Linked DNA regions of Symmachiella dynata. The protein of the gene in region 1 binds, or shares a complex with, the protein of each later gene. Links are inferred from orthologs where the notes say so. Each region holds a gene or a part of one and is shown in the gene's direction. Other genes may lie near its edges. The genes, in order: dnaX and holB.

Region 1 (14,830 bases):
ATGTTGAAGAACACGCCCAAATACAACGCGCGAAAGCCCCGCAAAAACGCCGCCGGTTTTCCGCTGTAACGCAGTTCATAAAATTCCAAGTCGGTGGTAATCCCCGACCGCCGCCACAATTTGGCGTACACAAAAACCGTCAACATACCGGTCAGCAAAAACGCCCACCAGACCCAGTTGCCGGCGACACCGTTTTCTCGCACGATGTTCGTGACCAATCCCGGCGTGTCCGCCGCAAAGGTCGTTGCCACCATCGAGAATCCCAACAGCCACCACGGCATGTTGCGGCCGGAGAGGAAAAAATCCGCAGAGCTTTTGCCCGCTTGCCGGCTAACGACGGCTCCGATCACCAGGGAGATCGCGAAAAAACCAAAGATGATTGACCAGTCAATGAAATCCAGTTGCATCTTTTTCTCTATCCTTGTGGGCGGTGGTACGCCGTTTATCGTATGGCCCCCCCGGCGGAGCCGGGGGCTGAGGGAATTGAATCGATTTAACGTTGGTCGCTGAAACCTTTTTGGCCGGTTCGAAAGTCCGGATAACTGATCCAGACCGTTGGTTTCTCATCGCCTTGAGCCGACGGCCAGTTCGCATCATCGTAGCCGGTCGACGTCCAATCGTCACCCGGCTTGTCGCTGACTTTCCAGGACGAGTCAGAAAAAATCGGCGTCACCTGCCCATTTTTGCCAATCAATTCACCGTAAAGATGAAATCCGCCGCAGCGCTCCGGTCCGCCCGGTTCCAACTGACGGTTCTCCGTACCATAGGCATGTGCCTCGACGGCGATCACGTTTTTGCCCGGTTCCAGGTATGACTTGATGTCATACAGCTCTAGCAAATGCGGATTGACTGGAGCTGAAAAATTCCGCCGCGCGAACTGTTCGCCAATCTGTTTGCCGTTGACGAACAATTTCACATGCGTGTCCCCTTGCACTTGGATGCCGGCCAACTCGATGTCCTGCGGATCCACTTCAAACGTCTTACGGAACGACGCGTGTTGAACTTGTTCCTGCTTCTCGAATCCGTGCGGATGATAAATCCACTGCGACGCCGGCCGCGAATCAAATGCAAAGACACCCGCCTCGGCCCGCGTCGCCGTCTCATCCCAGGCTTTGATCAGCATGTCGTACTCATCGACGGCGAATTGCAGATTGTCCGGCTGATTCGTCCGCAACCACAATTCTTGAAACGTGTTTCGCAATGCCAACGTTTCATCACGCACCGCCCGGGCCTCGCGGGCGAACCGTTGTTTCGCAGCGGCAATTTGTTCCGGGGACGGGTCACTCGCAGCAAAGTCTCGCAAGCTGCGGACCAACAGTTGCCCGCGCACATAATTGCGGTGCATGCGGGCACAATATTCGTAATAGTCCAGGTCGCCCTTGCGGCGGGTAATCACCGGGCGTAGCGCAGCGATCAAGGCTTCGGCCACGCGAGCATCCTCGCGGACCCGCCAGAGATCTTGCTCGGAATGCGCCGTTTTGCTGGCGTCGGGTTTTCGTCCGCCATACTCATAACGCGGCGCAAAGGGATGCCGGAAGTAATCGACAATCGGTAACCCAAACGGCCACTTCTCCAACAACGCAAACACGGCCCGCAACGGCGTCGCCGTCCCCGGACCGTTGTGCAGCGTGAAAAACCGATTGTAAAAACTCTCCACATCGGTCGATTGTGGCGACCATGTGACCTCGGCTCCATAAGCGTAGCCGAAATAATTCATCTCTCGCAGATTCTTCGAGCCGAAGTCCCCCCAAGTCGACGTGAAGGAACCGAGCGCATTGTGCCGAATACCGTCCAGCGTGAAATTACGAATGTTGATCAGCGCCGCCGAAGTCGTGGGGAAAATCCGGCTCCAGTTGTTCAGGCCCGGGAGCACCATCAAGGGAAAATCATGTGCCGCCAATTTGTCGACGCTGTCGTAATGTTGCTTTGGACCGTACACCCAGTCCATCAGCACGATGTCTTTGGGAATCGCGTTTAAGATCACCGACGGGTCCTTACGATTCACGATCACGTCTCCGTACATGATCATCGTTTTATCGTGATCCTTAAACAGCTTGTTCAACCGGCGGTAGTGTTGTGCATGCACCAAGCCGCGACCATCCTTCTTGACCGCCGCCTCGGTTTTGCCGAATCCCAGGTCCCACGATTCGTCTAATCCAGCATGGAAATACTTGGAATCGAAGACGTCGATCAATTCCAGAAAGCAATTCTCCAAAAATTCAAAAGCCGCATCGTCCGTAGCAAAGGAGTGCGAACCGGGATATTCGCTAAAGGGCAACACCTCAGCGTTCATCAACAAGGTCCCTTGGTTGCCCAGCATTTCGAAGATGGGGATCAACTCGATGTGATACTGCTTGGCATACGCTTCCAGTTCGTTGATTTGATCCGCATCGAAAGCACCGCGACCGACGCCAATTGAGGGATATTTCTTGAAGCGGTAGTTGTCTTCCAAATAGATGAAGTAGGTATTCATCTTATATTGGGCGATGAAGCGGATGATCGCTTTGTAATTCTCCATCGTCGAGGCTTGTCCGTAAGCGGTCTCCTCCTGCACACCTCGCATTTTTAGGTGCGGCCAATCGTGAATCCGCACCGCCGGCAATGGCTTCTTCGCTCCTTGGACCTGCGCGATTTGCCGTAGACTCATCGTGCCGTACAACAGTCCCGGTTCATTTTCCGCAGCGATCACGATTCCCTGGTCGCTAATTCCCAGGACATACCCTTGCTCTTTTGTCTTGGCTGAAAACGACAAGCCGTGTTCCTGCATCAACTTGTTGACGAGTTGATTCGTACCCGGTTTGCCGATCACGATGCTATTTGGGCGAGACGTGTCCGGTGCGCCCAGCGGCAGTTGGAAGCCGTAGATCTCCTGGAGCGCAGTTCGCAAATCCTCGGCCGCGAACCGTTCCGCGTCGGTGGCGTCTTTGCCGAGCACCACTTGGGTTTCGCGGTTGATCGTAAAACTGCCGTTTTGCGATTCGACTTTTTGCGGCGTGGGGAGAATGCCGAAATTCTCTGCGGCGTGCGTCCGACCTGCGGCGGTCAGACCGATCACGAGTGTGATCCACACAACCCATTTTTGCGGCGACCTGTTACGCATCTGATGACCTCAGGAGTTGGAACGTCATGTTTCGCACGCAGCGTCGACGGGAGGAAACGACCTACCATACCCCACTCGACTGTCGCATCCAACCGAACAGACGTGCGTAGCGTGTGGAATACACAAACATATTAGCGCAGCCGCCATTTCTCCGCTCAGATCGCATGGAAATCGGGCGAACGTTGACTCGAAATGTGGCACTTGTCACGATTGACCGGTCGGCAATGCGATTCACGCGATCACTGTAAATAGTGTTTCTCTCATTTTGAAAACGAACCCGTGACACATCCCCGGTTTTATCTTCCCGCCAATTTGAACGGTCCGACGGCTGAATTGCTCGGTCCCGAAGCGCACCACTTGCACAATGTGCTGCGGTTGCAGCCGGGCGATGAGATTGAGCTGTTTGATGGCGATGGAACCGAAGCGACGGCGCGGGTCGAGTCGGCGAGCAAAAAACGAGTTGAGGTCTCGATCCTCTCGCGACAACCGGGAGCGGCGGAACTGCCGGCGCCTTTGATCCTGGCCACAGCTGTTCCCAAGGGGGACCGTTTTCGCTGGTTGGTGGAAAAGGCGACCGAATTGGGCGTGACGCGTTTGGTCCCTTTGCAAACCGAACGGAGCGTTGTTGATCCACGGGCGACGAAGTTGGAGAAAATGCGAGCGGCGGTCATCGCCGCCTCAAAACAATGTCGCCGCGCGCGATTGATGGAAATTACTCCACTCCAAAACTGGGCGGAGTTTTTAACATCGCTTCCCGCAGGCGATCCGTTGCTCATCGCTCATCCCGGCGGCACAGCATGGCGCGCGGATTGGGTGGCGGGTGAGCGGCCGACGACGATCTGCATTGGACCCGAAGGGGGCTTCTCCGAGGCTGAGATTTCACATGCGAATGCGCGCGCAACTTTGGTTGATCTCGGCCCGCGCATCTTGCGCATCGAAACTGCGGCATTGGCGCTGGTCGCGCTGTGCGGTGCGTCGCTGCGATCTTAAACCACGTCCTCACAACGCGCGGATCTCGCCGAATGGATCGCTCGACCGGCAGAAGATGCCGAACGGACCGTGATTTGTCCATCACGATTCGCCGAATCTCCCCATGAAGGCTATCGGGAATAATCGGACTATTCGTCAGAATTGACTGAAGTGACGCCGCCACGGTTCCGATAATACCATTGGCTGTCCGGAAAACCGGACTTCAGCCCGCGCAACAGCGATGCAAATCTTTTGAGTTTCTAGATGGATCTGGAACTCAAACCCGCATCGCAAAACGGCGCGTCGCCCGCAAGGGCGGTGGGGGGAAACGGATTAACAAAACCTCACAGTTGTCATGGAAAGACATTGAGATATGCGTCATCGACTGAGATTATTTACTGGTGAAGACGAAGGTACCGCCGTCGCCGAGCCAGGCATGACCGTCAAGTTGAGCGAGATCACCCATATCCTGGCTGAAGCTGTCCAAGCCGACCGCGCTTGGTTGCACGACTTCGACAACGACGAAGTCCAAATCTCCGCCGACTTATACGATGTCCTTTCCGCCTATTGGAATCTCCGCCCCAGCGCCTAATCGTCTCTTGATAAAGATAGGTGCCACCGGCGGCTTGTCCGCCAGTGCAAACGGACCCCGGGTGCAAACACGAATCGGCAGCCAGCCGTCAGTGTGACCCGGTCTCGACTGTTGTTAGAGATGGCAGCGGGCTGTGCGAGCCATTGGCTTTCCATTGCATTTTCCGCCTCTGGAGATGGTCGAGTGACACCGAAATTGTGGAATGTGGCACTCGTCGGCGGCGGATTGCTGCTGATCTTCGCCGGTATACAACAGTGGCGAACCAACCAGCAGCCCACGTACGTCGTCACGGAATTTCTTGAAGCGATCAAATCCAACGATCGTCCCACGGTTCTCCGTTTGATGACCCCCGAATTGCGCGAGCAGGTAGCGGTCGTGGCGGACGATTACGCATCGGCTTGGGCCCCGCCGCCGGCAAACGCTAGCGGAAACGGCGAGTTGACGTTTGATCTCAAATCGGTCCGCGTGCAAGGGGACACCGCCACCGCCGATTCGGTCTTTCGGCATGCCGGGATGCCGTTTGTCAATTCGCAAATCGAATTGCACCGCTCACCGACCGGATTGTGGAAAGTCGCCCGCGTCGACAATCGCGTCAACTTGGCTTGGAAAATGTTGGAAAACCAGCAGTTGACCGTCGAATTGCGGAATGCTCTGAAGGATCTTCCCGGCGCGCAAGTCGCCGAAGAACCCCAACCGCAACGCCGTTGGGAGTGATTGCCGCCGGCAATTGCCAATTCACTTGCGAATGCTGGTGGAGCAGACCGCTCGCTAATTTGTTGTTACCCCTTAGCAACTCAGCAGCGCGAACCGGTAGTTGCCTCGCAGCAGCGCAATCTGCCAATCGAGATGATCTTAAGTTGACGTTTCTTGGTTGATCGCTATTGACCGAGCCTGCGAAATGGCGAAAATCCGCCCTCTCTCCTCTCAACTTTCGTATCGATCATCTCTACACTTCTCTCAAAAACGGCGGCGAACTCTGCGCCGGCGCGAGCATTACGTTATGAATCAACCAACTCAAATTGTTTCTCTTGTCTTTCTTGCGGCTTGCTTGGGCGGATGTGGCACAACGCGGTGGTCCGATACCCCCCGTACCGCCACTGAACAACGCCTGATTTCCAATGCGATCGACGAATCGGTCAATAGTATCGACGTCAGTCCGCTAGCCCATCAAAAAGTCTTCTTCGACACCAGCAACATCGACGACAGTGTGCAACAAAAATACTTGATCAGTAGTTTGAAATATCACTTGCTGAGAAATGGTTGCTACGTGTTGGAGAAAAAAGAAGAAGCAGACTACGTTGTCGAAGCCCGCGCCGGTGTCATCGGGACGGATCACCACGACCTGTTAATCGGTATCCCCGAGTCATCGCTCGGAGCGGGCATCCCCGGCATGCCGGCGTCGCTGCCGGAAATGGCTTTGTACAAAAAAACCAACCAACTGGGTGAAGCAAAAATCGGACTGTTTGCTTATCACCGCACCGACGGCAACCTCGTCTGGAGTTCCGATACTAAAATCTCCAACAAGCTGGCCAAAAGCGTTTGGGCCATGGGCATCGGTCCTATGCAGCGCGATGGAACAGATGGTCCCATCCGCTGGGCGGGCGAAGCTCCTCCGCAGTTGCCCAAGCTAGCGATGCCCGCGCTTTCGGTCCCCCAATTCGCACGCAAGGATAAGCCGGAAACGCCTGAATACGAAATGCCGGAATTGGCGCCGCCCCCCTCTGAGCTGGATTCTGGAAAAGTTTCCATCCAGCCGGCCGGGAATGAAATTCCTGTTCTCAAATAAACCTGTTCGCATAGAAAACCGAGCGGTCCTAAAAATTCTAACGGCGCGGTATCCACGAGATTCCGCGCCGTTTTTCTGATTATTTCTGCCGCGACGTTGCTTGCGACGACGGGAATGCGACAATAAGGACGGACCGGGCACTGCAGTCGTGCCGGTTAACCTTTGAACCATTTCGTATCTCCCGTATGTCGTGACGATGCAAACACCCAATACCGAATACACAGTCCTGGCCCGTCGTTTTCGTCCGCAGACTTTCGACGAAGTTGTCGGCCAAGGCATGGTGGCACAGGCCCTGCGCAATGCCATTTCCAGTAGCCGTGTTGCGCACGCCTATTTGTTTACAGGCGCACGTGGCGTCGGCAAGACGTCGACGGCGCGGATTTTGGCCAAATCGCTCAACTGCCCAAACGTACAAGACGGCGACCCTTGCAATACCTGCGAAATCTGCCTGGGCATCTCCGCCGGGACCGACGTCGATGTGCTGGAAATCGATGGAGCGTCGAACCGCGGCATCGAGGATATCCGGTCGTTGCGGGCGAATGTGAACGTGAAATCGATGCGGACCCGTTATAAGGTCTACATCATCGACGAAGTCCACATGCTCACGCGGGAGGCGTTTAACGCACTGCTTAAGACGCTGGAAGAGCCGCCGCCGACCGTTAAATTCATCTTCTGCACGACCGAACCCAACAAGCTACCCGACACGATTCTCTCACGCTGCCAGCGGTTTGACTTTGGGACGATCGACACACCCAACATCAGCGTACGGCTCAAACAGATTGCCGAGGCCGAGGGGATTGCGGTTGAAGATGCCGCCGTCGAATTGATCGCACGTCGCGCGGCCGGGTCGATGCGGGACAGCCAATCGTTGTTCGACCAACTACTCGCCTTCGGCGGCGATCCGATTACCCCGGCCGACGTGCATCGTCTGTTTGGCACGGCCGACGATCAGCGGTTGGTGGAATTGTTTGAAGCAGTAATTTCCGGCGAGAAGGGAGCAGCGCTCCAGGCGTTCGACGCAGCCTTGGAAGAGGGGATTCAACTCGGTGAAGTCACGACGCAGTTGTTGGACTATCTTCGTGATCTGATGGTTTTAGCATCTGGGGCGGAGCAGGTCCGGCTCAGTTCGGTCTCCCCCGAATTGCGTCCCCAACTGATTGAACAGGCCAAACGGTGGGGCTTGGAGACCATCGTGGCTGCGATGGAGATCCTTTCGGAAGCCAAAGGCCGCATGCAGCGAGTCGCCTACGGACGCGCCTTGGCTGAATTGGCGCTGGTGCGGATGTCATTACTACAACACCTACACGACCTATCCGACCTAATCCGTCAGGTCAAATCGGGTGCGGTCAATCTCCCCGCCACGAATGGCGCAGCACCAACGCGGCAGCCACCGGCAGCGAATCGAACATCCGCGCCCCCACCTCAAAAAAAAATGGCCCCCCTCCCCACTGAGACTCCTTCAGCTGCGATTCCCGATCCAGAAACACGGCCAACGATCGATTTTCAAACAGGTTCGGAAGAGGAAATATGGGCGGAAGTCCTTACGAGGGTTCCGGATATGGTGAAAACCAATGTGCAACGGTCCTCGGGAATAGCAATTATCGGGCCAAACGCACTGGAAATATCCTTCCCTAAGAGCTATCATTTCAATCTCGAGTACTGCCAACGCCGCGACCAGATGGGGCGGTTGGAGGCTGCACTCGAAGAAGTTGTCGGGCGAAAGGTGGGAATTACCCTGAAATTGGCGGATGACCCATCCCCAGCCTCAATACCGGACGAGGAGAAGGCGTCACCAACAGGCACCAAACATCGGATTGATCCCGAAAATGATCCTTTGGTGAGGAAAGCCATGACCGTGTTCAATGCGACGGTGGTGAAGGTCGAAGAGCGTTGACCGCGGCACCTGATCAATGTGAAGGAAGCGAGTCCAATGTTAAAAGGTTTGGGAAACATAGCGTCGTTGATGAAAAACGCGCAGGAAATGCAATCGCGCATGAGCGCCATGCAAGAGAATCTGGGTAAAATCCGCGCCGAGGGAACTGCCGGTGGCGGGATGGTGACCGTGGAAGTCACTGGGAAACAACAAATCGTCAACTGTAAGATTGAACAATCGCTGATTGACGATGGCGACCGCGAAATGCTGGAAGACCTCATCGTGGCTGCCACAAATCAGGCGCTGAAAAAGGTGCAAGAAGCAACCGCGACCGAGATGGCCGGACTAACCGGTGATATGAATCTTCCCGGACTGGGTGACGCACTGTCGCAACTCGGTTTGGGGGGTGGAAATTCAGCGACTTAGTCCGCCATGGCGGCGATTGTTCAACCGCGTGAGATTCTTCCACATCCATGGTGTTCGGAAAACGCTCTCCGAGACTGCCGGTGGCTCGGATCAACGGCGCGGGTTTTAGGGATCGGCTCAGCTGGGGCCATTGGCCAGGGAATAATGGTGCGATTGTGAATCCGTATGGACCGGCGGTCGAAAACTTGATCGATCAATTCCAAGCCTTGCCTGGCATCGGCCGCAAATCGGCTGAGAGGTTGGCGCATTACATTTTGCAATGTTCCCCTGACGATGCCCTGCAACTGTCGCGCGCCATTGAGCAGGTCAAACAGACCGTGCGTCCCTGTTCCGTTTGTTTCAATTTAACGGATGAAGAGACTTGTAGCATCTGTTCTGATTCGCGGCGCGATCCCCAAGTGGTTTGTGTGGTGGAACTGCCTCGTGACTTGATGGCTGTCGAGGCTGCTGGCGTATTCGGCGGCCGCTACCACGTCCTGCAAGGCCGGATTTCTCCCTTGGAAGGAGTCGGGCCGGAACAACTAACCGTTGATGCTCTGATTCGTCGCGTGAAAGATACACCTGTAACGGAAATCGTGATGGCCACGAATCCTACACTCGAAGGGGACGGGACAGCTTTGTACCTCAGTAACGTTCTCGATGGCCTGCCGGTCAAAATCACTCGCCTGGCGCGGGGGATTGCCGCAGGAAGCGTGCTAGAGTTCTCTAACCGCGAAGTCCTGGCTGATGCCATGCGGGGCCGACAGCCTTTTTAATTTCATCGTCTTAAGTCAACGCCAACCACGGAAAACTTTGAGTTCGTCCCTCGCCGAAGCGATTCCAACATGCAACTGAATATTTCGCAACAGATGAAGATGAGCCAGCAAATGAAGCTGGCCCCGCGGATGATTCAGTCCATGGAAATCCTGCAGTTGCCGGTCATGGCGCTCAAGGAACGCATCGATCAAGAACTCTCCGAGAACATCTTGCTCGAGCAGGCGGTGCCCGACACCGCTGCCGACATGTCGGATTCCGAATTGCAGTTCGAACGGGACCGCGACCGCGACGACCGCGAGTCCGCCGACTTCGAACGCAAGGAACTCGTTGTCGACAACGACAAAAACAACGAAGCCGACTTCGAACGCTTGATGGAAATGTCGAAAGAATGGCCCGACCATTTTTCCTCGACCAACCCCTCAGCAAATCGAATCGACGATCTCAGCAGTAGCAAGCACGACACGATCACCAATATCGAGTCGCGCCCCGAATCGCTGCAAGAAAACCTGTTGGAGCAGTTCCACTTTTTTAATTGCTCTCCGGCTGTTCGCGAATTCGGCGAGTTCTTGATTCAAAATCTCGACGACAACGGCCGGTTGCCGGTCAACCCCCGCGGCACGCCGATCGTCGGGCAAAACGGCGCGCCGCACGATTCGCTGCAGGAGATGATCGAAGTCTACAGCGTGCGGATTTCTCCCGATGATGCGCAAACCGCGCTCTCATTGATTCAAAAACTCGAACCACGCGGAGTCGGCGCGCGGGATCTAAAAGAATGCCTGCTGCTGCAAATCGACGATGACACGCCTTACCGCGATGTGTTGATCGCCTTAATTACCTCGCATCTCGACGACCTGTATCAAAACCGGCTCCCGGTGATCGAACGGAAGACCGGCTATTCTCTGGATGTGATCAAAGAAGCTTGTGAGCAACTGAAGCATCTCAATCCTTGGCCTGGACGCGGCTTCGACGCTGCCCCCGCGCAAAGCATTGTGCCGGATGTCTACATCGAAAAAGATGACGACGGAAAATACACCATCCGACTGGAACGCGAATACACGCCCAACCTGACGATCAGCCGCAAGTACCAAGAACTACTCGCCGGCGATGCTGATGCGGCGACCAAGGAATACGTCAAACGCAAAATCAACGCGGCCCGCTGGATTATCGACGCTGTCGAGCAACGTTACTCCACGCTCAAACGCGTTTCGCAGGCCATTGTCGATCACCAGACGGAATTCCTCGACAAAGGCCCGGAGTATATTGTCCCGCTCAAAATGGAGCAGATTGCCGACGTGGTCGGCGTGCACGTCACGACCGTCTCTCGCGCCGTCGACGACAAATACATCCAAACCCCCCGTTCGATCATCCCACTCAAACGGTTCTTCGGCGGCGGAACGACGAACGCCGAAGGTGAGGAAGTCGCCTGGGATGTGATCCGCATCAAATTGCGTGAGATCGTCGACGCCGAAGACAAAAGCCGCCCGCTCAGCGACGACGCCCTGGTCGATGAATTAGCCAAACATGGCTACAAACTCGCCCGCCGCACGATCACCAAGTACCGCAAGGCAATGGACATCCCTTCGTCTAGACAGCGCCGCGAATACTAATTCTCGCTGGGATGCTGGTCTACTGTCGTTTGCAAAAAAAAACCTCACGCAAAGTCGCAAAGCTCGCAAAGAGATTTGCGATGTCAATGCGGTTAGCAGCGGTTTGATTCGCTCGAGCGCTATCTACTAAAGCAACTTTCGTTCAAAAACGATATCCGCGCCACGCAGCGTTCATTTCTGAATCGGTTTGTCCCGGTCCCTTCTTTGCACTGCAAACGGTCAAAGTTTGCGCGCCACACGCGCTGTGAAATCTTCCACCAATTCAATCCCCTTTTATTTTGTATCAAAAATTACACCGGTACGTGGTCTGGCACGGAACGCACAATGCGACGGCAAGCCGTCGGTTTGGGATGTTGCGGTTTCACACCCGTTAATCTGTGTTTTATCCGTGTTCAATCTGTGGCTAAGGAAATATCGCCCCGGTTGAGTCGCGGCCACAGGCTGCGCTCAGGCCTTGGCGGCTTTGCGTGAGTCTTTCTTTTCTGCAAATGGGAATACGTGCATCACGGCTTGATTCATGGGAACGTTACTCGTTTGATTTCCCGTTGCAATCTCATTAGGTTTGATAGGGAGGCGGTCCGCGCGTTGGCGGTGGAATTGGCCTGTGCTTGATGTCCCCCTGATGAGGATCCTACGTTGCAAACGACCCAATCCCTGTGGCAAAAATATGCCGTGCTGTTTCTCACCCTGTTGGCAGTTGTGGCTATTGCAAGTGCCGCAGTTGCTGCTGAGGAGAGCGTCGAGGAACAGATTCTGTTGGAGGACGGTTTCGCTGATCTGAAACCGGGGCAATTCTCCAGTCTGGTCGGCGCGCACACCGAATACCATTATCTGCCCGATAGTGCTCCCAAAGGGCATTGGAGCGTCACCTCTTTCACCTCGCGCATCAGTTCCCAGCGGGCGTGGAAGGTCTTTGAGCAGGACGGCGAAGCGGTTTTGGCCCAAATCTACGACAACGTCAAAACCAAGCATGCCCATCCCATGGTTGTTGCCGGTGACGAAGCTTGGCGGGATTATGCTTGCGAAGTCCGCTTTGTGCCCGAATCGGATCGCGACCAAAGCGGCGTCGTGTTTCGCTATCGCAATGATCGCTGTTATTACTTTTTCGGCGTCGATGGCGATCAGGCGATTCTGAAAATGGTCCGGCACGCGACCGCCTACCGCAAACCGTACGAAAAAATCCTTGCGTCCGAAAAATTTGACTGGAAACCGGGAGAACCACTCGTCGCCCGCATTCAAGTCGATGGTGAAAACATCAAAGCCCAATTTGTTGATAGCCCAACACTGACCGCGACCGATGCGACCTATGAATCCGGCAAGATCGGTTTGATGGCAGATGTGCCAACCCGTTTCCATCAGGTCAAAGTCACGACCACGGCAAATGAGCTGCAGCGCGTCGAAGACGCCATCGCCCAGCGCGAAGCGGAATTGCAAAAACTGCAGGCAGCGAATCCGCAACCGGTGGTCTGGAAGAAAATCCAAACCGAAGAATTCGGCGTTGGCCGCAATCTCCGTTTCGGCGACCTCAACAACGACGGTCAGGTCGACGTGTTGTTTGGACAAGTGCGGCATCATGGTCCCAAGGATCGCAACAGCGAATTGAGTTGTCTGACCGCCATGACGTTAGACGGTGAACAACTGTGGCAAGTTGGCGAACCCGATCCCTGGAAGGACCACCTCACCAACGATGTTGGATTTCAAATTCACGACCTGGATGGCGACGGCAAAGCTGAAGTCATTTACTGCATGAACATGGAAATCATCGTCGCCGACGGTACCACTGGAAAAACGCTCTACAAAGCCCCCACGCCAAAAACGCCGGCGACCACGAAGGCCCCCTACGACAAGTTTCCCCGCATTTTAGGCGATTCGCTCTACTTTTGCGATTTGCGGGGCACGGGCCACGACAGCGACATCATCATCAAAGACCGCTACCGGCATTTTTGGGCGCTGAATGATCGTTTAGAAATCATGTGGAGCGGAGAATGCAACACCGGGCATTATCCCATTGCCTACGACGTCGACGGAGATGGCCGCGATGAATTGGCCATCGGCTATAACCTATTCGATGGCGATGGCAAGCATCTGTGGTCATTGGACCACAAAGTCAAAGACCATGCCGACGGGATCGCCGTTGTTCGCTTCGGTGGTCCGGACGATGAGCCGCGGATCCTGTGTGCCGCTAGCGACGAAGGCATGTTCTTCGCCGACATGCAAGGTAACATCATCAAGCACCATTACCTCGGACACGTGCAAAACCCGGTCGTCGGCGATTTTCGCACCGACATGCCCGGCTTAGAAGCGGTCTCGATTAATTATTGGGGCAATCAGGGTATCGTGCATTACTATGATGCTCGCGGTGACATTTACAAAGACATCGAACCGTGCCAACACGGCAGTATGTGTTTACCGATCAATTGGACCGGTCAGCCTCCGGAATTTTTCGTCCTCTCACCCAACGTCCGCGAAGGCGGAATGTGGGACGGTTGGGGCCGCCGCGTTGTCAGGTTTCCCAACGACGGTCATCCCGACATGTGCAATGCGGTCTTGGATATCACTGGCGATTGCCGCGATGAAATCGTCGTCTGGGGTCCCAACGAACTGTGGGTCTACACACAAAGCAACAACCCACTCCCCGGAAAACTGTATAAGCCAACGCGTAATCCGCTCTACAATTATTCGAATTACCAAACAACAATCTCATTACCCGGCTGGTCTGAAAAATAGCGTAGCGGCGAAGAATACGCCTCATAACTTGGTGACAAGCCAGAACAAAAAGCGTCCCGGGAGGGCGAGGCTCCCGCCGAGCCGCGCGCGACCAATTCGTATTATTCGTCAAAAGATTTCGCAAATCACGCCCAATGAACCAATGCGGCTCAGCAGGAGCTTCGCCCTCCCGGAACGCGTCATGAGTAGGAGTCACTCGTGCTCGGTCGTGGGTCAGTGAATCACTCTAGCTTGGTTGCGGCAGGGCGGTGCTGAGTTAAAATCAGTTTGTCAGTGCGGGGATGTCTCCGCCCATGAAATCTGTCCCCTCGCATCGGCCCGCATCGTGCAAAAAAACTCTCCTCCGGAATCCTCCGAGGTTCGCAGCCTATTTTACGTCACGCTGACTGCAGTGGCGCTCACCGTGCTGTTCTGGCTGCCGCTTTGGGAAGGGGGTGGGTTGATCGGGGGGGATACGTATTCCTACTTCTTCCCGCAAAAAACCTTCTTCGCCGACAGCCTCGCTGCGGGCGAACTGGCCGCCTGGAACAATCGCACCGGCTTTGGTTATCCGGCCATCGCCGAAAGCCAAACCGGCGTGCTCTATCCGCCCAACCAGGTGTTCTATCGCATCTTTGAGGCCAACGGCGCTTACGTTGCTAACCAGATTTTGCATTACGTATTGGCGTTTATTTTTACGTGGTTGTACGCTCGTGCCATTGGCCTGCGCGCGCTGGCAGCGGTGTTGGTCGCGCTGGTTTATACCTACGGCTGGTTTCCACCGCGAATGTGTTTGGAATGGGCGATCATCGGCGGAACGTGGCTTCCCGCCTCGCTGTGGGCGGCGGAGTCGTTTCTGCAATCGCGGCGGTGGCTATGGCTGTTTGTACTGTCGTTGACGCTGGCGCTGTCGATGTTGGCGGGGCATTTCAATTTGGCGTTCATCACGCAATTGGTGCTGCTGGCCTACATCCCATTGCGCTTGTGGTTCACGGCGGCCAGTCTTCCCGAAGAG
Region 2 (14,652 bases), 4.2 Mb from region 1 along the record:
GCTCAGCAGCCGGTTGCAAGCTGATCACCCCTATGACGAAACGGTGCGACACCTGATCGCCGAGACCGGCCTGTGGACCGGCGCGCCGGCGGTGAATTTTGTGACCTCTGCCCGCATCGACGAAGACTTCGACGAAAATAAACTCGCCGGCCGCACGGTCCGCGCGTTTCTAGGACAGCGCATCGACTGCGCCCAATGCCACGACCATCCCTTCCGAGATTGGACCCAAGACCAATTCGAAGGACTCGCCGCTCACTTCGGAGAAGTCTCATTGTCCCCCTTCGGAGTGGAGGACAAACCGCAGGAGTATACAATCCAGGACCGAGAGACTCTCGAAGATCGTACGGTCGCACCGTCGGTCCCCTTCTCACCAACATGGTTGCCCACCGCCGGCACATCGCGCGGACAATTGGCTGCCTGGTTAACACACCCCGAAAACCGCCGCTTCCGCCGTGCCACTGTGAACCGTGTCTGGGGACTCCTCTTTGGCCGCGCTTACCTCAGACCGGTTGACGACCTCGACGACCCGCCCCCAACCGATGCCCCCGACCTGCTCGACTTGCTTGCCGACGATTTCGCGGCACAGAACTACAGCATCAAACACCTGATCGAAACCATCACCGCCACACGCGCCTTCCGCGCGGCTTCGACCATCGATGGCGGCGACGACAAGTCACTCGCCGCCGCCGAAAGCAAATCGGCCATCTTTCCACTCGTGCGGTTGCGCCCCGAACAAGTCATCGGCGCGATACTACAAGCGGCATCAGTGCAAACCATCGACCGCAACTCGCATTTACTCGTCCGCACCATCCGTCTGATTCGCGAGGGAGATTTCATCCGTGAGTACGGCGATCTGGGAAGTGATGAATTACAGGAACGGGGCGGAACCATTCCGCAACGACTTGTACTGATGAACGGCGACCTGGTCCGCGAATTGATGGAAAGCAATCTCTTCAACTCCGTCGGCGGCACCGCCACGATGGCCCCCACCGACGAGCAATGCATCGAAACCGCATTTTTAATTTGCCTGTCGCGAAAACCAACACCACCCGAATCAGCCCACTTCGTCGCCCAACTCCAAGACAGCACGGACGAATCACGAGAACAAGTCGTCGAGGATCTATTCTGGAGCCTGTTAAACACAACCGAATTTTCCTGGAATCATTAGCCCCTCCTCACTACCCCGTTGTATTAGTTGCCCCCCTGGGGGGTGCCACTGGCTATGCCAGTGCTTTGTTTGTCTATCAGATATTTGAACTCGCACTGGCCAAGCCAGTGGCACCCAACTTTTGAAATTCTAAAGTGCACGAGGCGCATCTTGTGAGACATAAATTCATGACCGACCAAGCATCCTCCTGTCTGTCACGTCGCGATGCTCTAAAAATCGCCGCCGCCGGCACACTCTCCTTTGCGCTCCCGGCGTTGGATCTCCGCGCCGCTGCAAAGCGCGGTCCAGAACGTGAGAAATCACTGATCACGCTGTGGCTGGCGGGCGGACCGAGCCAACTCGAGACCTGGGACCCCCATCCCGGGACCAAAGTCGGCGGACCGACCAAGGCACTGGCCACGATGGTTCCCGGTTTGCATATCGCCGATTTGTTTCCCCACACGGCCGAACAGATCCACGAACTCTCCGTGATCCGCTCGCTGGTTTCCAAAGAAGGGGACCACGAACGGGGCGCCTATTTCCTCAAAACGGGATACCGACCCGACCCGACCGTGACCCACCCTTCCATCGCCGCACTAGTCACACAACAACAAACTGATGCCCGAGTCGAAATCCCCCGCAATGTCATGATCGGCAACGATCCGTTTCCCGGTCGCGGTGGATATCTCGGCGACAAATTCGATCCCTTCAAAGTTTTCAATCCGCAAGACAAAGTCAGCAACGTCACGGCAAACGTCGATGATCAGCGGCAACAGCGACGGTTGTCGAACTTGGATATCATCGAACAATCGTTTCGCAAAAACCGCACCGCTGCTGCCGACCGCACGCAACATCGTCAAACCCTCAAGCGGGCGCTGACCATGATGACTTCCGAGCAACTGCGGGCCTTTGAATTGCAGCACGAACCAGCCGCCATCCGCGCCGCTTATGGCGAGACCTCTTTCGGTCAAGGCTGCTTGATGGCGCGGCGGTTGGTCGAGACCGGTGTCAAAGCGGTGCAGGTCACGCTCGACGGGTTCGACACGCACGCCAATAACTTCGACGGCCACCAAGAAAACGCGGCGATCCTCGACCCGGCGCTGGCCATGCTGCTGACCGATCTTCGCCAGCGTGATCTACTGGAATCGACCGTCGTCTTGTGCATTGGCGAATTCGGCCGCACGCCCAACATCAACCCCCTCGACGGCCGCGACCACTGGCCGACTGGCTTTTCCGCACTTCTCGGCGGCGGTGGATTGCGCAGCGGCGTAGTGATTGGCGAAACAGACCCCACCGGCGCAAAAAAAGATCCCGTCGACCCGATCGAAGTCCCCGATTTATACGCCACCATCCTCGCCGTGCTCGGCGTCGAATACGCCCAAGAAGTCATCACCCCCATCGGCCGCCCCTTGGCACTGTGTGAAGGCGCGCCGATTGAACGATTGTTGTTGCCTTCGACGTAGTCCGGCGGCACAATGTGTCCATGAAGCGTTATCACCTCGTCACCAATGCTCCCAAGCTCGGCTGGCAATCAAACGTCGGGTTTGATCGCGTTGGATTTGAACGGGACGGTAGAACGGAATTCGAATGTTGGAGCGAAATCGATGCGAATGACAAACGATTTCCGTGTTATCTCATCCGACATGCAACAACGGGCGAAAAGCGTTCGGCGCGCTTCGAAATCAAGCCGCAATCGAACCGGACGTGGCGAACGCGGTTACGCGACTTTTGTTTGATGCGTGCTCCTCAAACTGACTTGGTATTCCAACAGGGGCAAGCCGAACAATTTCGTCTACGTCGCGGACCGAGGCTGCTGTTCGCAGGTGAAACGCTGCTCACCCGAAACGTCGAAGTCCCGCTCCTACAAGTACAACAGACTTTCGGATGGACGCGCATTGCTGTTCGACGATCCTTCGCTTTCCACGTCCGGACTTGTCGGCCAAGCGCGTTAATGATCTTTTCTGACGACGACGATTGGACGTGGATCGCCATCACCATCGCCTATTTCAAATGGACCCGCTTTGCTGATTCAGGTTGAGCGGACCCACGTGCTACAAAGATCAACCACCCCATTCAACCCATGTCGACATCCAAAATGATTCATTGCCCTGGCTGCTCAACAGTGATCGCCGCAACGACGCAAACCTGCCCGGGTTGCGGACGCTGTCCGGGATGCGGGACTAAACGGTCGAAAGAGGTTCGTTTGTGCGCGACTTGCCAAGTGCCCTATTGCCGATGTTGCGGCCGTTGTAACGTCTGCTTAGCGGTCCGGTATAGTGACCTCAATGACGATTGCGACTGCGGCCACCCACATGATTCGGCAAAGTTGGAAAGTCTCCAAGAGAAGTTTCGCATCTAAAAGACCACCCTCCCGGGAGGGCGCATTCTCTAGATCGCAGCAACGTCTAACCCGTAGGGCAGGCTCCCGCCTGCCGCAACTCAGCGATTCACGTCGAGTGTAATTCACGGCAGGCGGGAGCCTGCCCTAGTTCTCTTCACAACCCTTTGACCAAAAAACCCACGCCGCTGACTAGAGACGTAATCCCCAGACCAATGAAGCCGCGGATTCGCCAACCGTGGTTGACCCGCAAGTAAATCCCGCTGCCAATCAGACCGATGCCAATGCAAATCGCCAGGACCCCCAACACAATCGCCGCCGTTTGTTCGACTCCCATCCCCTGTTGATGAGAACGTTGAAGCGGTTCCGCACTATTCGGATCGCCGTTAGCAAATCGATAATCGCGCTGCTGGGTGACGTCCCACTCATCGTCGTCATCGTTCGACCGCGGCCGCTCAACAGCTGCCATCTGGGAAAACTCGGAATCGAGATCCATGTCCAAAAAATCGGAGTCCTCATCCGACTTGGCCGTTTTCGCTTTCTTTCGCGCCGCCGGTCGGGGTATGGCCAACACCTTGTCGCACGCCTTGCATTTGAATTTCTTACCGACAAGTTTGTCGGCAACTTTATAAGACTTGCCGCACGAGCAAGGTACGGAAATGGTCATGTCTCTATTCTTCCCAAACGATAGTAAGAGCGGATCTGCCGGTTGAGGTCGGCAGGTAAGCGCAGGCGCCGTTGATCTGGGGCGGGTTAATCTGCCTCTGGCTCTGCTTCTACCTCATCTTCTTCCTTGAAGAGCAAATTCAGGCTGACGATCGCCACAATGATGCCCGCAGCCCCTAGAAACGGCCAGAATAATCTGTAATACACAAAAAGCAGGTAGGTGCCCAACATCATCAACAGACCCAAAGCGACGCCCATCAAGGGGATCAGTTTGCTGACAACTTTTTCAACGCGGGGCATGGACGGAATAAAAAAGCGAGGCTCTTTATTCTGGGAGACATCGAGGCCGGCAGCTGCCAAACCGCGCCTTTCGAAGGGATCGGCAAATTGGCTTTCAGATTCGCTTTGTTTGGGACGCGCGCGTTTGACCGCCGCCATCTGCGAATACTCCGCATCCAGATCCACGTCCAAAAACCCCGAATCGTCGTCGCTGGATATCCCATCCCGTTTCGTTTTGGCAACCGGACGCGGAATCGCCAACACCTTTTCGCACGCCTTGCATTTGATTTTTTTGCCGGCAAGTTTATCAGCCACCTTATAGGCTTTACCGCACGGGCAGCGCACCGTAATCGACATGAAATAATTCCCCAAGCGAGGCGAAAACAAACCGGCGGGTCTCATTGGGACAACGCACTATCCGCATGCTACTAGTGGTCAATCTGAAAATCCACAACTTTTTTCTCCGGTTTCGCAAATCGGGAAATCGCAGCGGTCCTCTAAGTCAGAGGACGCGAATGTCAAAGTTTTCCGCGCACGATCGTCTGGTTCCGACAAACACGATTATGCCGACAAACATCCTTTACGCTCTCCCGTTTACTATTCCGATATTTCAGAGGAGTGCTAAGAGAGCGCCCACGCTCTCTTTCGGGGAAAATGTATATAACCGCCATTTGAGTTTTGGGATGGATACCATGCGAATTTCGATTGCCAAGTCGCTCGCGGCGACTCTTTGTTCGGCGTTGACGGTTACGGTTCTTTGCGGAACTGCGTCGGCTCAAGTTGTCCCCGGAACCGGCACTTTCCAGGCGAAAGCCAGTGACGACTTTGAAGATACCGAATGGGTCTTCACACACAATTTCCCCAAGAGCAGCAGCAACATCGACAAACAAACCCGGTATCCCTCTGGGAAGTCCAACAACAACAAATGGTTTGAAAGTCTCAAACGCGGACAGCCCGACGTCATCAAACGTGTCACGCCCCCGGCAGGCGGACTTCCCGGCAGCACCGGCGCGATGTTGATGCAAACGCTGAACTCCGGCATCCCCGGTTACTCATCACGCAAATGGCAACAGGACGACCTGTTGGTCGACGTGACGAATGCCTTAGGCGGATTTGTACCGGTCGCCTGGTCCCCCAACGTGGTGGTCCGACTCTACATCCCCGAGTTCGACAAATGGGAAAACCGCACCGGAACCTCATTCGGATTTCGCGCCAGTGTCCTCGCACAACGTTCCACGCGGGGCGGTTCTCGTAAACGAGGATTCTTTGGTTTCCGTTCCCGGTTTAGCGGCGGAACGGAAAGCGAAACGCTCTATCCCGGTATGTTCATTCAATTCAACAGCAAAACCAGCGGCTACAAAGAAGACTCCGCCTACTTCATCATTCGCGCCGATGAACGGGGCTACGACTACACCGGTCCGCAAATCAAACAAACCGGCTGGTGGACGATTGGAATGTCCTTCACTCCCGATGGGCGGATTCACTACTACGCAAAACCGGGCGTCGAAAACCTCACCCCCGCCGACCACATCGCCTCGCACAACTACCACGACTACAGGTGCGTGCGGTTCAACACCTACTTCTTCGACGTCTGCAACGCCAACGACGGCCGCACCTGGTCCACCCCCTGGATCATCGATGCCCCAGCGATGTACATGTCACGGAAATAAACCCGCCGGACAACATGCCCCCCTCTCTCCCAGAGCAACCAACCCTGTATTCGATAGGCATAGAATTGGGAGAGGGTGGCCGCGATGGCGCAGCAATCGGGGCGGGCACAGCCCGCAAGAAGCCGCAATTTCCGCGCTCCGTTAACAAGCAGAGTCTCATTCATCGGGACAGCTGAAATTGCACCCGTCTTGTGCCTACGGCAGACCCATTGCCGTTGGCAATCGCTGCCACCCGATGATTGTTTCCCCACGACAGACGATTGTCCCACTCCAGCGCCAGTTGTTCCCGCTATCTCGACGTGATACTCTCTGCGATTGAAATTTAATACCGCAGACGCCGCGACCTTTCGCTCTGAATTCCGATTGCGAGGCCTGCGGTCACGAAGGACGGCAGGGTGATGGGCTGGGAACAACTACGCGGACATACACAGCAGATCGAAATGTTTCGCCGTACGCTATCGCGCGGCCGGCTGGGACAGGCGTATCTGTTTGTGGGGCCTGAAGGGGTTGGCAAACAGACCTTCGCGACAACGTTGGCGCAGGCGCTCTTTTGTCAGACCCACTCCCACACGGACCTGGATCCCTGCGGAACCTGCCCGTCTTGCAAACAAATGGCTAGCGGCGCGCACCCCGATTTTTCTCGCGTGCAACTGCTGCCGGAGAAACGCGAACTGCTGATCGAACAGTTTATCGGCCCTAAGGAGAATCGCGGCAAGGAAGGCCTCTGCCACGACTTGTCCCTCAAGCCAATGTCGGCCGACCGTAAAATCGCCGTCATCGATGACGCCGACAAAATGAACGATGCAGCTGCCAACGCCTTTCTAAAGACCTTGGAGGAACCCCCGCACGGTTCATTGATCCTGCTGATCGCCACCAATGTCGAGCGGCTATTGCCTACGATTCGCTCACGCTGCCAAACCATTCGTTTTGCCCCCCTCACCGCCGAGGATGTGGCGGACTTAATCTTGGCAAACGGCATCACCGACTCGCCCGAGGTCGCCGCTGAAATTGCCGCGCTGAGCGACGGCAGTTTGGCGACTGCAGCGCAATTGGGAGACGCTGAACTTCTGGAGCAACGGCGGACATTGTTTGCCGCACTCGCATCAGAACGATTTCACAGCGTGAATACAGCTGCCCAGGTCATGGAATGCATCGAAGCGGCTGGTTCAGACACGGCGGCACAACGACAACGGGCCGCTTGGATAATCCGGTTTTGCATGGAGTACTACCGCCACTCGCTTGCAGAGGTTTCCGAAATCGACCCGGAACGGGCTGAAGTGATCGGTGCCGCCATCGAACGCGCCGTGACTGCGCAAATGCACTTGGATCGCAGTATGTCGGTCGGACTGTGCATCGAAGCGCTGTTCGACGACCTGGGCCGAATCGGCCGTACGGCAAAAACGTCTGCCTGAACATAAAGCACACTTCCCCCGACCACCGGAACGCCTCCAGTAGCCGATAATCCCGGCATTTGTTGCCACGATGGCAATTGCCGCAGCGATGGGCCTATAATGCCCGTTGGGATTTTTGCCTTTCCACAAATTTCAATAGACGCCGCCACTTGAATGCCTCGGGACAAGCGAGGCATGGCTGACAGCGACGGCTTCATATTGAAACATATACATATCTATCGAGATCACCATGCCGAGTCGTTACGTCGTTCGCTATGGGTTAATCCGCCACGTCGCCCCCTTTTCGGTAAAAGGGCCGCAAACCTATGCCCGCGGAGATTCCGTGGTCGTCCGTAGCGACCGGGGAATGGAATTGGGCGAGGTCCTTTGCGAAGCAACGGAACGCGCCGTTAAGTTTTTGCCCTCCTCCGAAACGAAAGGCCATATTGTCCGCATTGCCACTCTTGAGGACGAGCAATCCAGCGGAGAGTTGCACGAAAAAGAGCGAATTGAATTCCACGACTGCGCGGAAATGATCCGCGAGCGCAAACTGCAAATGGAACTCATCGATGTTGAGCACGTGCTCGGCGGAGAACGGATCGTCTTTTTCTACTTGGCAGAAAAGCGAGTCGATTTCCGGGAGTTGGTCAAAGCGCTGGCAAAGAAATTCCACACCCGGATCGAAATGCGGCAAATCGGTGTTCGCGATGAAGCGAAGTTGCTTGCCGACTACGGCGACTGCGGCAAACCGGTCTGTTGCAATACGCATCTCACCCAGATGCCGCCGGTTTCCATGAAAATGGCCAAGGTTCAACGAGCCACTTTGGACCCAACAAAGATTTCCGGCCGCTGCGGACGGCTCAAATGCTGCCTGCGGTACGAATACGATACGTATCAGGAAATCCGCCGGGAGTTGCCCGCTGTCGGAAACATGGTCGTCACTAAACAAGGACAGGGCAAGGTGTTACGGCAAGAAATCTTAGCCAGGAAACTGTTAATTCAATATGAAGACCAACGCCGCATTATCGTTGACGAAAGTGAGATCGTGACAGTCGTCAAACGCTCCAAATCGGCCGAGACGGTCAAGCCGGCCGAATAGAAGTTTGCTGCATCCATGCAGAGTCGCTCAGCAGCCTCGTCATTGTTTGAGGTGAGACAACGGACTTGCAAACCTGAAACCTGAACGTCTGGGAACTGCTGGAGGTCTCGGGGGACCTCGAAAACCATGAGGCGGATTCTTCGTACCTGCCAGGGTATCTTAAGAAAATGTCAAGATTTGCATTCAAATTGCATCCCCTGTCCGGTTATGATGAACAGGCACGCCGCCACAGACAATCGGCGAAACTTGCCGTTCGAATTCATCAAAGTGATGAACCCCTGCATCAGCACCAGTCGTCGCAGCGGCAATAAGGACAGCGTTTGTTTGGAAAGTCTGCGGACTTGGGATTTCGCGTAAATAAAGAGTCTCCGAAAACATCGCCCGGCCAAAGTTCACAGCAATAACAACTCGCCGTGAAACCGGGAACGGAAGTGTACTACGCAAGCCATGACAACGACATCAAATACAACGATCAGACGCCGTTACGATTCCAATGCGTATCGGTTCATTTTCCCAGCCTTGCGGTATTCGCAAAACCTGTTTCGCCATCCCCCTGCGGCGGGCGTCCATTATTCCGAAGCGGAGGCCCATATCTCCGGACAGGAATTAGTCAATGGCATTCGCCAATACGCTCAAGAACAGTTCGGCATGTTGGCCCGCACTGTCTTTAATAGCTGGGGAATCTATACGACAGAAGATTTCGGGAAAATTGTCTTCGAATTGATCGAAAGCGGAGACATGAAGAAAACCGACGATGATCGCTTAGAGGATTTTTGCAACGTCTTCGATTTCGAGGAAGCATTCGACGACCAATACATCATCGATGTCAGCCGCGCCTTCTCCCCCAACTAACGGTGCTCCCGCTGGGAGATCGCAGCTTGTTTCTCAGCGGCAAGATAGCGTCGCCTCACCATGAGAATGCCAATGCCTCTTGGCGAACCAGGGCTCCACTGCGGCAAGATCGCACTGTTGCAAAAACCCCGCAGCAGCGACCGCTAGCACTTGAATTGATATTTTTCCGATCCCGAAAGTTGCTCATCAGCCACCAATTTTCGAATCGTGCGTCGCAGGGAAGGAAAGCACGTTGTCACGACATCGCCGCCAGGCGGCTCAAAAACAAGACGCTGCATCGTCGCCGCCGGAAGTCATGGAAGAACAATCCGCTGTTTTGCCGCGTTCAAAAACAAGATTGGTCGTTGGCATAACCGTGTGGGTCGTCTGGATCGCCGGTCTGTTGGCCTTAGCCGGGCTGAGTTCCAATCCCATCACGCTCAACCGCCGCCAATTTGCTGACGCGGACTTGGTAATCATCGGCAACGTCGCTGATTCAGCCACCGGCCGCGTGAGTGTTGCCGAAACGATGTACGGCGTATTTCCCGATAAGGAACTCACCGTCGTCGGACTCTCTGAAATCTCCAATCTGTCAACCGGAAACTCCTATGTGATGCCCCTAAGACGCCGTAATGGTGAATTCGATGTTGTGGCCATCACAAACGACCAACGGGGCCGCGTCGTTTATCCCGCCACGAGCGAAGTCCGATCGCAACTCGACAACGTTCTTGGCGAAATCAGCAAACGGCTCACACCGTAAAAAACTGAGACTCGCTGCAGAGCAATACTGGTCAGCTGGCAGAGTAGCCATCGCTTGGAAAGGGACCGCAGTGGCAGCTGCAAAAAAACGGCGAGACGCGTTGTTGGGCAATCATCAACGCTGTTGGCTATGGGGACGGCACCTCGTACGGCAAACGCTCGAAGCCAATCGATGGCCCATTCACGAAATCCATTTGGCCGACCGCTTGGGCGAGGAAGAACTGTCGCGATTGCAAAGCCTCGCCGACCGTCACCATGTCCCGGTAATCGTGGAAACAGCTACCCGCTTGACCCAATTGGCCAAAACCAAGGACCACCAAGGTTATCTCGCCAAGATGGGGATTTTCCCTTACAAGGCGGCCGAAGAGGTCTTACAAAATCCGGCAAAGAACCCGCTCTATTTAATTTTAGACGCGATGCAGGACGCCTACAATTTTGGTGCGGTGATCCGCTCGGCTGAGGTGTTTGGCGCTTCGGCAATCGTTGTTGGAAAACACCGCCAAGCGACGGTCAACAGTCTGGTGGCGCGAAGTTCCGTCGGCGCAGTCAACCGCGTACCCATTGTGCAATCTGCAGATGTGGCGACCATGATTCAACTTCTGCAAACGCAGGGAATCTTGGTCTATGGAGCGAGTGAAAAGGCGGTCGAACCGATTTTCAAGCACGATTTGTCCGGCCCGATCGGGTTGGTCATCGGTAATGAGGGAACCGGAATTTCCTCCGAGGTCCAAGCGGTTTGCGACGGGTTCGTGCGAATTCCGCTGCAAGGAGAAATCGGTTCGCTCAACGCAGCTGTCGCGGCCGGAATTGTACTGTATGAAGCGACACGTCAGCGATGACCGTGCAAGAATGTCAGCCTAGTTGCCGCATGCTGCCAGGAGGGGCGTAAAATCGGGAATGACCCGTATCTCCGAAAAAATCGGTGAATTTCGCGCTGTGAATTGTCCAGAGAGTCGTTACCTTGAGGACGCTCAAGGATTTGGCCGCTACATTGTCCATAAGAGATGTTCCCTGAACTGCCAGGAACGTCTCCTGCGTACCGTCAATACTGGCTGGACGCATGGAACAACAGCGAATGCGGTTTGCACGCATTGTGTGGAACTCCCTGATCGTGATGGGATGTTGCGGAATGTCAACGCATTTCCGCATGGCCAATGGAGGGGCCAAACCGGTTCTCGCACGTTTTTTTTCATTGAACAGAAAATATGCTGGGGACTCATCCACCGATTTCTGACTGCACACAGTAGTACTAAGAAGAATCAATGGGGCACGAGTCATAAACGGGGCAGAGACTGTTGACGGACCGCTCGAATTCGAATGATGCGAATCACCAGAGAGATCCCTTCAAAAAAACGGCCGCATGTCGGCAACAAATTCAAGCCAGGTTGGACTGCAAATGAAAACTCAAATTCTCGGAATTGAATCGACTTCGCACCAGACACGTCATGGACGTGTCAATGGACGACTGGTTTTGATCTTGGCGGTTGCGCTGTTGGTTTCAGGGACCGTGATTCATCTCGTGCACGGTGTGATGGTCGACCGAAACGCAAGCGACCTATATGACCGCGCCGTCCGCTTGTTGGACGAGGCAAAGGCTGACGAAACCGCCGCGCAGTCGGCCGAAGGCGAGAAACTGGAAAAGCTGGAAAAACAAGCTGCACAAAAACGCCGAGATGCGATCCGTTACCTCGGGCAGTACCTGCAACTGGAAACAGAAGATCACGAAGCTTGGTTGCTGTACGCCAAGTCCTCTGATGAATTCCAAACCGCCCCCGGTTCCCGACGGAAAGTGCACGAGCGTATCAATGCAGCTCTGCGCAAATTGGAATCCGCGATTGAAGCGGGTACCGCGACAGATGAAGTTGCCGAACAATACCAAGCTCTCCGCCGCCGCTCCATTAAAGTGGCCATGAATGTCGGAGCTTTGACGAGAGAAACCAGCCTGATCAAAATCGCTGCGAAGGACATCGAAGAACTCAACGATGAGCTCAAAAATGATGAAAACAGCGAAAATGACAATGACGCGGAATTAAAATTGTGGGCCGGAATTTGTGCCGCCCAACTACAAGAATGGAAACAAGCCGCCAGCGCATTTGACGAGGCCATCGCGCTGGACCCCAGTATGGTCGAGGCTTACAAAAACCTGATCTTGGTCATCCGAGATCACCCGCGCGAAGTCCCTTACCAGGGGTATGATCCTTCTGGAAGAACGGGAGTGACCGTCGACGAAGTAATCGCACGGCTTGGTGAAAAAATGGTGGCAAACGGCAAGCCTGCCTATCAGGCCTTTTTCACCAGAGCCGTCCTGGAACAAGAAAGTAGCGAAACAGCTGACAACGACGCACTCCGCGATGCCGACCTGGAGAAAGCCAGAAACGACATCGAAGATTCAGTCAAGCAACTGGAATCCTTGATCGCGCAACCCGAGCAAAGTATCGACGAGACAATCGATTCCCCGGAGAAGGAAATCGAACCGTTTCTGGTTGCCTCAAGAATTTACTCAACCTCCGCCAGGTATGCCAACGAACATGGAGACCGCGAGACCGCAAAGAAATACCGGGAAAAGGCGCACCAATTCGCCACCACGGTCCTTGAGCGCCAACCATCCAACCTGACCAGCTACTTATTGCTGTCGAAAAACCAACAGTCGTTACAATTTTCAAAACCGCTCGCTGAACGGGACCTTACGGCTCCGATTCAATACCTCAAAGATGGTTTGGCCCAAATCCCCGAGGGACTGCGATTCCCAACGAACGAAGAATTACGTTTGCGGTTGGAATTGGCCGAACAAATGATCCTGGCCAAGTATTGGGAGGAAGGTCCCGATTCCGCCGGTAAGAACCAAGAATTAGAAGACGCCTTCACCTCTTTAAAAGAACGTAATGCTCCCGGCAGTCACGTCGATTTTCTGCAGGCTCTGCAGCTCTACGAACAACAGGACTGGGGGAAAGCGATTCCTGCTTTGGTCGAAGCGCGAGAAGAATTGCTGGATAACAATCTTCTCTCTCTCAGAATCAACATGATGTTGGCCACCGCTTATGGCCAAACCGGCAATTTGCAATTGCAACTGCGTGCCTTGGAACGCGCCAAGGAACTCAATCCACTGATGATTGCGGTACGAGTCCAACTTGCCAACGCCTTGGCGCGGGCCGGACGTGCCGACGAGGCGATTGAGGATTTGAACCTGACAAGTATGTCTGTGGATGGAGTCGCGTCTCAGCTCGCTCGACTTTACATCCATCAAATGCAGAATCGTCCCGTACAGAGCCGCAAATGGGATGCGGTTCGTAAACAGATGACTAGAATTCTCGACCTGCTTGATAAAACGGGCCGCAAATTCTCGCCGGATTGGACCACCGTAAAAACGGCGTATGTTCATACTTATAAAAACAATGTTTCGGAATTGAGCGACACCAAACCTGAACAAGCCAAGCTAGCGCTCAATGAAGCCGAGACATTGCTCCGCGAGGCCATCGAGCAACAACCCGAGGAACCGACGTACTGGTCGGAATTGGCGAGTGTGCAATTCCTGCGAGGGTCGCTGGATAAGGATGAAGAGAAGAAACGAAGCACACAGGCTGAAGCCCTAAAAATCTTAGACGAAGCGGATGCAATATTCGGCCCCACCCCCGTCCTGCTCGCAACGCGTGCCAACGCAATAGCTCTTCTGCACGCTGATGATGAAGACAAGGCCGAAGCCCTCAAGCAAATCAACGCTTTGGGAGACGACCTGGGCGACATGAGCGACGAGGAGAAAATCCAGCTTTGGAGAGGTCTCGGTATGGCCAATCTAAGCCTCGGATCCATCGAGAACACGCGCAACTATTGGCAAAAAATCGTTGACACCAAACCATTCAACTTGGAGTTCCAACAGTTCTTGTTGCAATTGGTACTAACCGAATCCAAGTTTCTGCTCAGCAATGTTCAACCCGACCTCCCGGCTGACAAGTTGGCTGAACTGCGTACTCAATACGAGGGTCTACTCAAAGATGCGAAGCACATCGCCGCAGAAATCCGCAAAATTGAAGGCGCCGGCGGACCGAATGGTGATTTTGCTGAAGCGAACGCGATGTTGCTTGAAATTGAATTCCAGCAACGGCAATTGACCAATCAACAGATGACTGTAACTGATGAGAAACTTATTGCGCAACTGCAGCGCGTTCGAAAATTGTTACTCGCCGCCAAGAGCAAGCAGCCGCGAGACACCGAAATCCTAGCCGTATTGGGACGCGTGGAACTTGCTTTGGGCAATGAACAAGCAGCTATTGATAACTTTTTGATTGCCGTCGACCTGGGCGAGTACAACTCCCTCGTCTTGGATCAACTCATTCCGTTGCTTTCTAAATACAACCGGAACGATGAGATTCGCAGAATCGTCAATCGCGTACAAATCCGCAAACCCGAAGTGCTCACGCCGGGTAACGGGTCCGGCTCGGGCAACCGCCTGGGAGCATACGGAGCACAGGCGTTCA

Evidence for each region.
Region 2: the proteins of dnaX (region 1) and holB are in contact, whole or in part, in a cryo-EM structure (PDB 8GIZ), measured with the Escherichia coli proteins. The link is inferred for Symmachiella dynata from one-to-one orthologs.

The regions. Positions count from the first base shown.
Region 1 is NZ_CP036276.1:5,635,407-5,650,236, reverse strand. What follows is about bases 6,035-8,992. They hold dnaX (DNA polymerase III subunit gamma/tau), read left to right. Parts: upstream 6,035-6,643; coding sequence 6,644-8,341; downstream 8,342-8,992. Other genes in these bases: recR (recombination mediator RecR), read left to right, coding at 8,902-8,992; Mal52_RS21280 (YbaB/EbfC family nucleoid-associated protein), read left to right, coding at 8,378-8,746; Mal52_RS21290 (DUF6655 family protein), read left to right, coding at 6,035-6,447. In the rest of the region: Mal52_RS21315 (sodium:solute symporter family protein), read right to left, coding at 1-407; Mal52_RS21310 (glycoside hydrolase family 20 zincin-like fold domain-containing protein), read right to left, coding at 494-3,100; Mal52_RS21305 (16S rRNA (uracil(1498)-N(3))-methyltransferase), read left to right, coding at 3,380-4,090; Mal52_RS21300 (hypothetical protein), read left to right, coding at 4,443-4,661; Mal52_RS21295 (hypothetical protein), read left to right, coding at 4,845-5,375; more of Mal52_RS21290, read left to right, coding at 5,662-6,034; more of recR, read left to right, coding at 8,993-9,501; rpoN (RNA polymerase factor sigma-54), read left to right, coding at 9,571-11,109; Mal52_RS21265 (hypothetical protein), read left to right, coding at 11,746-13,836; Mal52_RS21260 (glycosyltransferase family protein), read left to right, coding at 14,162-14,830. UniProt on the Escherichia coli protein: Part of the beta sliding clamp loading complex, which hydrolyzes ATP to load the beta clamp onto primed DNA to form the DNA replication pre-initiation complex.
Region 2 is NZ_CP036276.1:1,476,286-1,490,937, reverse strand. What follows is about bases 5,726-8,505. They hold holB (DNA polymerase III subunit delta'), read left to right. Parts: upstream 5,726-6,498; coding sequence 6,499-7,512; downstream 7,513-8,505. Other genes in these bases: Mal52_RS05610 (PSP1 domain-containing protein), read left to right, coding at 7,742-8,505; Mal52_RS05620 (hypothetical protein), read left to right, coding at 5,726-6,100. Also shown: Mal52_RS05645 (DUF1549 domain-containing protein), read left to right, coding at 1-1,168; Mal52_RS05640 (DUF1501 domain-containing protein), read left to right, coding at 1,336-2,610; Mal52_RS05635 (hypothetical protein), read left to right, coding at 2,631-3,185; Mal52_RS05630 (hypothetical protein), read right to left, coding at 3,643-4,152; Mal52_RS05625 (hypothetical protein), read right to left, coding at 4,239-4,787; more of Mal52_RS05620, read left to right, coding at 5,123-5,725; more of Mal52_RS05610, read left to right, coding at 8,506-8,590; Mal52_RS05605 (Minf_1886 family protein), read left to right, coding at 9,038-9,442; Mal52_RS29590 (hypothetical protein), read left to right, coding at 9,675-10,181; 23S rRNA (guanosine(2251)-2'-O)-methyltransferase RlmB, read left to right, coding at 10,252-11,019; Mal52_RS05595 (tetratricopeptide repeat protein), read left to right, coding at 11,577-14,652. UniProt on the Escherichia coli protein: Part of the beta sliding clamp loading complex, which hydrolyzes ATP to load the beta clamp onto primed DNA to form the DNA replication pre-initiation complex.